Linked DNA regions of Oleomonas cavernae. The protein of the gene in region 1 interacts with the protein of each later gene in a pairwise test. Links are inferred from orthologs where the notes say so. Each region holds a gene or a part of one and is shown in the gene's direction. Other genes may lie near its edges.

Region 1 (7,520 bases):
GCGCAGAAACCGGCCCAGCAACGCTGAACCTGCAGGCGCCGGCAATCCCGTTCAGCCGAACACCAGGGCGGGAACGCCGAAGACCTTGCCATGGGCATGCAGCAGGCCGGCCCACAGCAGCACGCCCACGGCGATGCGCCACCAGCCGATCTCGCGCAGGCTGAAATTGTTGCGGCCATCGAGGATGGCGCCGAAAGGCACGTTCGAGGTGACGGCGGCGAAGCTGATCCAGCCCGCCCCCTTGGCCTCGGCCTTGCGCCGGTCGATCTGGGCGGGCCCCGTCAGCGCCAGGACCAGCATGCCGAGGAACAGCACGAGCGAGACCACATCGCCGTTGTTCAGCACATGCACCGTTGCCCACAGCACCACCGCCCACAGGAAGGGGTGACGGGTCACACGCAGGATACCGACCGCCGCCGCGGCGCCGGCATCGGCCGCCCCCTCCTGGCCGATCACCGTGGGACTCTTCATGGTGAAGGCACAGACGAACAGGATGAAGGCAGGCAGCATCAGGACGACGGCCAGCCAGCGAGTCACCATCATCGGCCCCCAGAAAGCGACATTGTCCGCGCCGTAGGGGTCGAAGAACCAGATGATGCCGGCCAGGCCGATAGCCGAAAGCAGGGAGAACAGGCCCCGGTAGGGGCCCTCGCCGATGGCGCCGATCAGGCGGCCGCGCAGGCCCGTCCCCGCCAGGCCCAGATGGATGCCGACAAAGAAAATCACCGACACCACCAAGCCAACCGTCCCGTTCATGCCGATTCTCCCGATCAGTTTCGCCGATGATAGCACTCCCGGGGCCACCCCTGCCCTACTCAGGGCCAAGTCCTGGCGATACAGTCGGGGCAGAGGCAAACGGCCTGATTCGCTTAAGAGAGACCGATGTCGAACGCACGCGAAAGCAATCTGCCCGTCCCGACCGAGACGCCCCCGTCGCCAAGCCGGCCCTCGCCGGTGCCCGACGGCTCGTTGGCCGGCCTGATCGGCTGGGCCTTTGTCGTGGCACTCTCGGTCGGCTGGCTGGCGGCTGCGGGCTTCTACCTGTCGCGGCTGGTCGGCTGGAGCGCCCTGGGCACTCTGGCACCGCACGAACTGGCCGCCGTGCTGACCGGCGTGCTGGGCCCGGTGGCCATGCTGTGGCTGGTCGCCCTGGTGATCGACCAGCGCGCCGCGGTGATGCGGGCCCTGGGCGCCCGCCCCGGCCCCACCGCCAAGGCCTTCGATCTGGCCGGGGCGGCGGCGAGTGCTGCCCTGCACCCGGAAACCAGTGCCCGCCTGAAGGCCGAGGTCGATGCGATCCGCCTGGCCAGCCTGGAAACCCGCGAGGCCACCCGCGACCTGGTCTCGCTGCTGACGGCGCGGATCGAGGATCTGCGCAAGGCGACCCAGGACGCGCGCGAGACCCGCAGCACCATCGGCGGCGCCCTCGATGCCCTGTCCAGCGCCACCCGTTCGACCTCGGACACCTTGTCGGGCGCGCTGGCGGCCATCGAACAGCAACTGGACCAGCGGCTGGTACGCGTCGCCGATGCGGCCCGCTCGGCCGCCGCGACCACCGCCGCCGCCTCGGCCGACCTGCAGCGCCAGGCCGAGTCGATGCTGGTCGCCGGCGACCGCGCGGCCGAGACCTCGGATGCCGCCACCGCCCGCCTGCGCCAGACGGCGACCGATCTCGACCTCGCCTCCACCCGGGTCGCGAGCGCCGCCGAGGAGGCCTTTGCCACCCAGGACCGGCGCATCGAGGCGATCGAGCAGGCCTTGCAGCGCGTCGGCGAAATCAACCAGACCCTGGACCAGAGCATCGATGCCACCCGCGGCGGCATGATCAGCCTGGAAGACGCCGCCGGCGGCATCGCCCGGCGCCTGGGCAGCGCCACCGACCAGCTTGCGACCGAGGGCCTGCGCCTCAAGGATCTGGCCGAGGCCAGCCAGGCCGCCATCACCATGGCGGCCGGCTCGACCGCCCGGGCCGGCCAGGCGGTGGGCGAGGCCAGCGATACCGCGCTGAGCAAATTGCAGCAGACCGAGCGCAACCTGCGCGCCCTGATCACCTCAATGCAGAGCGAGGTCGGCCGTGCCGTCAGTGATTTCGCCACCCTGGGCGAGACCTTGAGGCGCAGCGCCAGCGAACATGCGGAAATCACCAATGCCGCGACCCAGAAGGCGCAGACGGCCCGCGACCAGTTGCGCCGCGTCGCCGAGGAAATCGTCGCCGCCGGCAACGAAGCCTCGTCGCGCAGCCATGCCGCCGGCGACGCCCTGCGGACCAGCGCCACCGCCCTGTCGACCAATGCCGAAAACGCCCTGGCCAAGCTAGGCGACGTCGGCAAGGGCTTCGACGCCCTGGCCGCGCGCCTGCGCACGGCGGTCGACGACGCCCAGGCCCGTGGCGGCGAGGCCGGGCGCGTCGCCGCCGAGACGGCGCGCGAACTGGCCCGTGCCGGCGAGAAGCTGAAGGACGAATTGAAGGGCATGGAGAGTGCCATCGACGAGCACGCCCGCACCCTCGAGACGGCCGCCGCCCGGGCCGCCAGCACCGTCGAGGAAGCCGGCCGCCGCTTCGATGGCCAGGCCGGCGATCTCGACGAGCAGTCCGCCCGCTCCGTCGCCACCATCGACGGTGCCGTCAAGGCCCTGCAGCGCCAGGGCACCGACGTCATCGCCGCCGCCGACAACGCCGTGCAACGCCTGGCGACCGTGGTCACGGGCTTTCGCCAGCGCGCCGACGCCCTGGGCGAAAGCGCCACCACCGCCGAGCGGCGCCTGAACGAATCCGCCGCCTCGCTGGACGGCCGGGCGCGCGAACTGGCGGTCACGGCCGATGCCGCCGGGGTCCGGGTGGAGCAGGCCGCCGACGTGATCGAACGCCGCGGCCGCGACCTGGAGAGCGCCGCCGAGCGCGCCAGCGCCCGCATCGACGCCGCGGTGGGCGGCATGCAGCGCCAGGGTGAAGTGATCACCGGCATTGCCGAGCGGGCGACCCTGGAAGCCAGCCGTGCCGGCCAGAACCTGGACAACATCAGCATGGCCGTCGACGAGCGCATCACAAGGGCGCGCGAGAGCGTCGCCGATGCCGAACGCCGGCTGGGCACCTTCGCCAGCCGCCTGGATGCCGCAGCGCAAGGGGCCGTCGGCAACCTGAACCTGCTGATCGAGACCCTGGAACGCGACGATTCCACCCTGGCGGCCCAGGCCGGCGAAAGCACCGCCAAGCTGCGCGAGATGGCCGCCGCCATCGCCGCCGAGCGCCAGGCGATGGTCGACTCCTCGGCCAAGAGCCGCGAGGAGCTGGAAACCGCCATCGTCATGGCGACCAAGCGCGGCAGCGAACTCAAGGCCCTGTCGGACGAGACCGCCGGGTCGCTGGGCCAGATCGCGCGCAACCTGTCGGCCGAAACCCAGATTCTGTCAGGCCGGGCCGACGAGGCCCGGCGCCTGATGGGCGACCTGGTCCAGGCCATGGCGCGCGAGGTCGAAACCCTGGGCGTCACCGCCGGCGAAATCGAGAGCCGCCGCCAGGGCCTGGAGGACACCGATCGGCGCCAGCGCCGCAGCGCCGCGGTGAAGGCCTCGGCCGCCGTGGTCGAAGGCCTGAACGGGTTGTCGGTCGACCTCGCCCGCACGCTCGAGGAAGACGTGCCCGACGATATGTGGCGGCGCTATCTGGGCGGCGAGAAGGGTGTCTTCACCCGCCGCCTGCTGGGCGGCAACCGCAACCGCGAAGGCCATAACGAGATCGCCGTCAAGTACCGCGACGACGGCGAATTCCGCACCTATGTCGACCGCTACATGCGCCAGTTCGACGAGTTGATGCGCCTGTCGACCGAGGTCGACGACGAGGATGTCCTGTCCGCCGCCCTGCGGTCGTCGGATATCGGCAAGCTGCATCGGTTGCTGGTCGCGGCCCTTGGGCGTGACCGCTGAGCCGATCCGGCATGGACCCCGGACGGGCAAGGCGCCGGCGCATCTGGCGGCGTTTCACCGCATCGCTTCTGATCGCCATCGCCATCGTGCCGGTTTCACTGGTTCTGCTTTACCGGGTGCTGCCGCCGCCGGCCACCCCGCTGATGATCCTGCGCCTGGTCGAGGGCCATGGCTGGTCCCGCGATTGGGTGGGCTGGGACAGCATCGACCCCGCCATCATGCGCGCGGTGATCGCGGCCGAGGATGCCAAATTCTGCCAGCATCACGGCTTCGACTGGGCGGCGATCGACGACGCCATCGAGGCGAACGAGGATGGCCGGCGCGTTCGCGGCGGCTCGACCATCAGCCAGCAGACGGCCAAGAACGTCTTCCTGTGGCCTGGACGATCATGGCTGCGCAAGGGCCTGGAAGCCTATCTGACCGTGTTGATCGAGGCTTTGTGGAGCAAGCGGCGGATCCTCGAGGTCTATCTCAACTCGGTCGAATTCGGCCCCGGCGTCTACGGCGTCGAGGCCGCGGCCCGCTTCCATTTCAACAAGAGCGCCGCCGATCTGACCACGCACGAGGCGGCCCTGCTGGCGGCGGTGCTGCCCAACCCCATCCGCTTTTCGGCGTCCCGGCCGTCGGGCTACATCAACCGTTACGCCTCGCGCATCCAGGGCCGCATGGGCGGCATCGGCAAGGCCGACATGCCGCCCTGCCAATAGACCAGCCCACCCTCGTGCATCATACAGCGCACTGTAACCCGTAAGTGTCGTCATGACCGGGCCTGTCCTACGGCTGTCCGGTTAAGGAAAAGGGGCGTGGAAGGCCACTTCCTTCGGGTGGTTTTCCTTCCACCCTCACCACTCTCAATCGTCATGGCCGGGCGAAGTCCCGGCCATCCACGTCGTCAAGCTGCCTCCTTCTTCAACGAAGGTGGCTCGTCCCGACGTGGATAACCGGGACAAGCCCGGTCATGACGATTGAGAGTGGTGTCAGAACATTCAAAAACAACCCGATTTCCTTAACCGGACAGCCATGGGCTTGTCCCGGCCATGACGATTGTGGGTGGAGAAGCTCTATGGCGGTAGGACCATCTTCATGGTGAGCCTGCCGAACCACGCAACCAAGGCCGTCCAGGTCTATGCCAGCATCAAAGCTGCTTGCCCTGGTTGGGGTTGTTCTGCGACAGCACCCATTCGACGAGCTGCTTCATGGTCTTGCCCAGGGCGTCGTCGAAGGCCGTGATGATTTCCGGCATCTTGTTGGTCGCAACCGCCTGTTCGACGTCGAAGGTCTTGGAAGCGACGATGACCTGCTGCGGCTGCACGATCAGCTTGGCATTCAGGCGGACATGGACCGTGGGGTTCGCCGACAGGCCCTGCTTGTACTCGGCCTGGAACTCACGCAGTTCCGAGATGACATTGAAATCGGCCCGCAGGCCCACGGCCTGGCGGCCGACGGCAATGATCCGGCCGCTGTTCTCGAAGGATTCGACCAGCAGGGTCTGCACCATGCGGGGTGCCCGTTCGGCCCAGCGGGCGCTGTCGAAATACTTGACCTCGGTCGTCGACGGCATCAAGGCGATGTAGTCGGTGTCGAGCGCGCGCGATGCCAGCGGTTCCTCGACCACCAGTTGCCAATTCACCGCCGGCCCCGGGGCGAAAGTATTCTTGGGGTCAGGGCGTAGAGATTGGGCGTCGTCGTCGCCGCCTTGAACAGCCCGCCGCAGCCGCCCAGCCCCAGCGCGACGGCCCTAGGGCGGCCCCGGAGAGGAGATGACGTCGATTGAGCTTGGAGGAAGCCGGGGAACGCGATGACACGATCATTTGGGCGCATACTCCGGCCGCTGGGTGCCAAGCAGGAAACGTGAGGGGTCGCTGTCGAGGCGTTCGCCGACCCGCTCCAGGGTGGCGACCAGCTTGCGCGCCTCGGTGATGAACTTGGCAAACTGGGTCAGGCCTTCGGAGGCGAACTCATCGATCGAGCGGCGGTTGCTGACCACGAGGTCGCGCAGGGACTGGGCGAACTGCTCGATCGAATCCATCGCCTTCCGCGCATCGGCGGTAATGCTCTGGATGGCACGGGCGGCGTCCGCCACGGCACTGGAGGCGGTGTTGAAATTGTCGATGATCTGCTTGATCTCTTCCGACTTGGCGGCGACCGCCCCGGTCACCGTCTCGAGGTTGGCAAGCGTGCGCGCCACCGATTCCTGGTTTTCCGGCCCGACGAACTTCTTGGCCTCGGCCAGGATTTCGGCACTGTTGCGCAATACTTCGGGCAGGGTGGCGATCACCTGGGCGAGGCCGCCCGTCTTGCTGGGGATGACCGGCGGGCCGCTTTCGGTACTGGGGTCGAGCAACGGACTGGCACCGGGGCCGGCGGTCATCTGGACATAGGCAACGCCGGTGATGCCCTGTGATTCGAGGGCGGCGACCGTGTCCTCGCGCACCGGGGTGCCGCGGGCGACGTCGATTTCCACCTTCACCCGCGAGGGGTCGTTGCTGTCCAGGGTGATCTTGCCGACCGTCCCGACCTTGATGCCGTTGTAGCGGACGTCCGAGCCCTCGCCCAGGCCGTCGACCGCACCGGAAAAATAGACCAGGTAACGGTCGAAGACGGGGGCCCGGCCGGCCCCGCTGAGCCACAGGGTGAAGACGAAGCCGCCGATCAGCAGCAGCAGCGTCAAGGTCCCGATAAACAGGTAGTTGGCCTTGGTTTCCATGACTCAGGCCGCTCCGTCACTATGGGCGGCGGCGTTGCGCGCCTGCGCATCCAGCGCCGCACGGCCGCGTGGCCCATGGAAATACTCGACAATCCAGGGATCAGTCTGCTGCAGCATCTCGTCCATCGTGCCGACAACCATAACACGCTTTTGCCCCAGCACGCCGATCCGGTCGCAGACGGTCGCGAGCGTATCGAGATCGTGGGTCACCAGGAACACGGTAAAGCCCACGGCATCGCGCAGGTCGGCGATCAGTTGATCGAACGCCGCCGCCCCGATCGGGTCGAGGCCCGCGGTCGGCTCGTCCAGGAAGACGATCTCGGGATCGAGCGCCAGGGCGCGGGCCAGGCCCGCCCGCTTGCGCATCCCGCCCGAGAGTTCGGATGGGTACTTGGCCCCCGCGTCGGCGGGCAGGCCGGCCAGGGCGATCTTGAGCGCCGCGATCTCGTCCAGGATCGGCCCCTTGAGGCCCAGGTGCTCCTTCAGCGGCACCTGGACGTTCTGCGCCACGGTCAGCGAGGAGAACAGGGCGCCATTCTGGAACAGGATGCCCCAGCGCTGCTCGGCCGCGCGGCGCTGCACGTCGGGCAGGTTCAGGATATCCTGGCCAAACACCTCGATCGAGCCGGCAGCCGGGCGGTTGAGGCCCACGATGGTGCGCAGGAGAACCGATTTGCCGGTACCCGAGCCGCCGACCAGCGCCAGGATCTCGCCCCGGCGGACGTCGAGGTCGAGCTTGTCGTGAACGACCTGAGGGCCGAAGGCATTGCGGATGCCGCGCAGGCGGATGATCGGATCGGTGGAGGTGCTGGCCACGGCGTCAAATCCCGATCGTCGCAAAGAAGATGGAGAAGACGGCGTCCAGCACGATCACCAGGAAAATAGCCTT
Region 2 (3,020 bases), on another replicon or contig:
TATCAGGTGAAGTACGAAGTCCGCCTGCTGGAGCAGGAGGCGCGCCAGTTGCATCAAGGTGTTGCCCGCGAACAGCAGGCGATTCAGGTGCTGAGCGCCGAATGGGCCTATCTGAACCAGCCCGCCCGGATTCAGGAACTCGCCGAGCGCTACCTCGACCTCAAGCCGATCAAGGCCGCGCAGATCGGCACGGTCGAACGCCTGCCGCTGCGCCCGGTGGCGCCGCCGGCCGCTCCGGGGGCTGACGGCCTGGTCGCGGATGCGACGCCCGGCGCCGGCCCGGTGGCCGTGGTCACGACGAAGCCCGCAGCGGGCAAGCCTGCCGCCGCCAAGCCGGCGGCCCCGGCGGCGACCAAGCCCGTCGCCGCCCCGGCGATCACCAAGCCCGTCGCCGCCCCGGCGAAGCCGGCCGCGCCCAAGCCGGCACCGGCCAAGCCCGCGACCACCAAGCCGCCCGCCCCGGCGGCGCCCACGCGCACGGCCTCGGTGCCGGCGGCCCCTGCCAGGCCGGCGCAGCCCGCCCCCAGGCCCGCCCCGGTGCCCAGCGCCGTAGCCAGTGCCCCGGCGGATCCGCTGCTCGACGGCGTCTCGCGCATCTTCGCGAGCGGCGAGCCCAGCTACCCGACGGAACGGCGATGAACGGCGGGGATTACGATCCGATCCCGCGCGCGCCGCTGCCACGGCTGTCGCCGGTCCATATCCCCGAAGGCGCCCCCGTCTTCGCGGGTAACCGGCCGCGCCCGACCGTGGTGCTCGACGGCCTGACCAAGCAGGCGATCGAAATCGGCCGCAACCGCCTGATCGTGCTCGGCGCGGTGTTCTGCTTCTGCTTCCTGATGCTGGCCGGCCGCCTGGTCGATCTTGCCGTGCTGCGCCAGCCCGACGACGCGCGGGTGACCTCGGCCGAGCCGATCGTGGAACGCGCGGCGATCACCGACCGCAACGGCACGGTCCTGGCCACCAACCTGTCGACCGCATCGCTTTATGCCGATACCGCCAGGCTGATCGACGTGGACGAGGCGGTGGCCAAGCTGATGCATGTCCTGCCCGACCTGTCGCGCGCCGAACTCGATACCAAGCTGCGCTCGGGCAAGACCTTCGTCTGGATCAAGCGCAACCTGACGCCCCGCCAGGAATACGAGGTCAACAGCCTCGGCATTCCCGGCTTCTCGTTCCAGCGGGAAGAACGCCGGGTCTATCCGTTCGGGCGCCTGGCCTCCCATGTCCTGGGCTTCGTCGATATCGACAGCAAGGGCATCTCGGGGATCGAGGCGCGTTTCGACGAAGTCCTGCGCGATCCCGCGCGCGGCGGCAAGCCGTTGCAGCTCTCGCTCGATATCCGGGTCCAGCATGCCGTGACCGACGAGTTGGCGCGCGCCATCCAGACCTTCCGCGCCATCGGCGGCGCCGCGGTGGTGCAGGACGTGCGCACGGGCGAGATGATCGCCATGGTCTCGCTGCCCGATTTCGACCCCAACAATCCCGGCGGGGCCAACCAGGAAACCCGCTTCAACCGGGCGACCCTGGGCACCTACGAAATGGGCTCGACCTTCAAGACGCTGAACACGGCGATGGCGCTCGATTACGGCGTCACCACCCTGCGCGGCGGCTATGACGCCACCCATCCCATCAAGGTCGCGCGCTTCACCATCAACGACGACCACCCCAAGTACCGCTGGCTGTCGGTGCCCGAGATCTTCATCTACTCGTCCAACATCGGCTCGGTGAAGATGGCGCTGGATGTCGGCATCGAGCGCCAGAAGGACTTCATGTCCCGCATGGGCATGACCCGCCGCCTGTCGATCGAACTGCCCGAGGCCGGCACGCCGCTGGTGCCCAACCCGTGGCGCGAGATCAACACCATGACCATCGCCTTCGGCCACGGCCTTTCGGTCACGCCCCTGCACCTGTCGACCGGCGTCTCGTCGCTGATCAACGGCGGCATCTTCTTCCAGCCGACGCTGCTCCATGCCGACGACGCCCGGCCGCCGGTGGGCGAGCGGGTGATCTCGTCGCAGACCTCGGCCTCCATGCGGCGCCTGCTGCGCCTGGTGGTGACCAACGGCACGGGGCGCAAGGCGGACGTCCCGGGTTACTGGGTCGGCGGCAAGACCGGTACCGCGGAGAAGGCCTCGGGCGGCGGCTATGCCCGCAAGGCGCTGCTGTCGTCCTTCGTCTCGGCCTTCCCGATGACCGAGCCGCGCTATGTCGTGCTGGTCATGATCGACGAGCCCAAGGGCACCAAGGAAACCTACGGCTATGCCACCGGCGGCTGGACCGCGGCGCCCACGGTCGCGCGGATCGTGGAACGTATCGCCCCCATGCTGGGCGTGCTGCCGTCCGATGGCCCCGACCCCGCGACGGCCGGTGGTGCGCTCATCACCGTTGCCGCGGACAAGGAGTGAGGCCGCGACATGCCCAACAGGCGCCTCGCCGAGCTGATCACGGAAACCACGGTGGCGCCGGCGCTCGGCGCGATCGACGTCTCCGCCGTGACCGCCGACAGCCGCAAGGTCGTGCCCGGCGCCCTGTTCTTCGCGCTGAGCGGCGCCAAGGATGACGGCCGCCGCTATGTCGCCGACGCGGTGGCCAAGGGGGCGGTCGCCATCGTCGCCGACCCGTCGGGGGTCGAGAATGCCGGCGCCCCGGTCGTCATCGTCGACGACCCGCGCCGGGCGCTGGCGCTCGCCGCCGCGCAGCTCCATCCCGCCCAGCCCGGCACCATCGTCGCGGTGACCGGCACCAACGGCAAGACCTCGGTCGCCCATTTCACCCGCCAGCTCTGGCAGGCGACCGGCCACGCTGCCGCCGCCCTGGGCACGCTGGGGATTACGACGGCAGCCGGCACCGTTCCCCTGGGCCATACCACGCCCGACCCGGTGGTCCTGCACGAAGCCCTGGCCGGCCTGGCCGGCAGCGGCATCGATCATGCCGCGATGGAGGCCTCGAGCCACGGCCTCGACCAGCGCCGGCTGGACGGGGTGGTCCTGAAGGCCGGGGCCTTCACCAACCTGACCCGC

Evidence for each region.
Region 2: the proteins of mtgA (region 1) and D3874_RS05540 interact in binary tests that used the Escherichia coli proteins (3 or more experiments, as listed by UniProt). The link is inferred for Oleomonas cavernae from one-to-one orthologs.

Annotation. Positions count from the first base shown.
Region 1 is NZ_QYUK01000016.1:47,918-55,437, forward strand. What follows is about bases 2,866-5,783. They hold mtgA (monofunctional biosynthetic peptidoglycan transglycosylase), read left to right. Parts: upstream 2,866-3,935; coding sequence 3,936-4,631; downstream 4,632-5,783. Other genes in these bases: D3874_RS25505 (coiled-coil domain-containing protein), read left to right, coding at 2,866-3,924; D3874_RS25515 (ABC-type transport auxiliary lipoprotein family protein), read right to left, coding at 5,060-5,638; D3874_RS25520 (MlaD family protein), read right to left, coding at 5,732-5,783. In the rest of the region: D3874_RS25495 (hypothetical protein), read left to right, coding at 1-27; D3874_RS25500 (NnrU family protein), read right to left, coding at 52-756; more of D3874_RS25505, read left to right, coding at 883-2,865; more of D3874_RS25520, read right to left, coding at 5,784-6,631; D3874_RS25525 (ABC transporter ATP-binding protein), read right to left, coding at 6,635-7,447; D3874_RS25530 (MlaE family lipid ABC transporter permease subunit), read right to left, coding at 7,452-7,520. UniProt on the Escherichia coli protein: Peptidoglycan polymerase that catalyzes glycan chain elongation from lipid-linked precursors. May play a role in peptidoglycan assembly during cell division in collaboration with other cell division proteins.
Region 2 is NZ_QYUK01000011.1:424,424-427,443, forward strand. Bases 21-3,020 are described here. They hold D3874_RS05540 (peptidoglycan D,D-transpeptidase FtsI family protein), read left to right. Parts: upstream 21-635; coding sequence 636-2,405; downstream 2,406-3,020. Other genes in these bases: ftsL (cell division protein FtsL), read left to right, coding at 21-639; D3874_RS05545 (UDP-N-acetylmuramoyl-L-alanyl-D-glutamate--2,6-diaminopimelate ligase), read left to right, coding at 2,415-3,020. In the rest of the region: more of ftsL, read left to right, coding at 1-20. UniProt on the Escherichia coli protein: Essential cell division protein that catalyzes cross-linking of the peptidoglycan cell wall at the division septum. Required for localization of FtsN.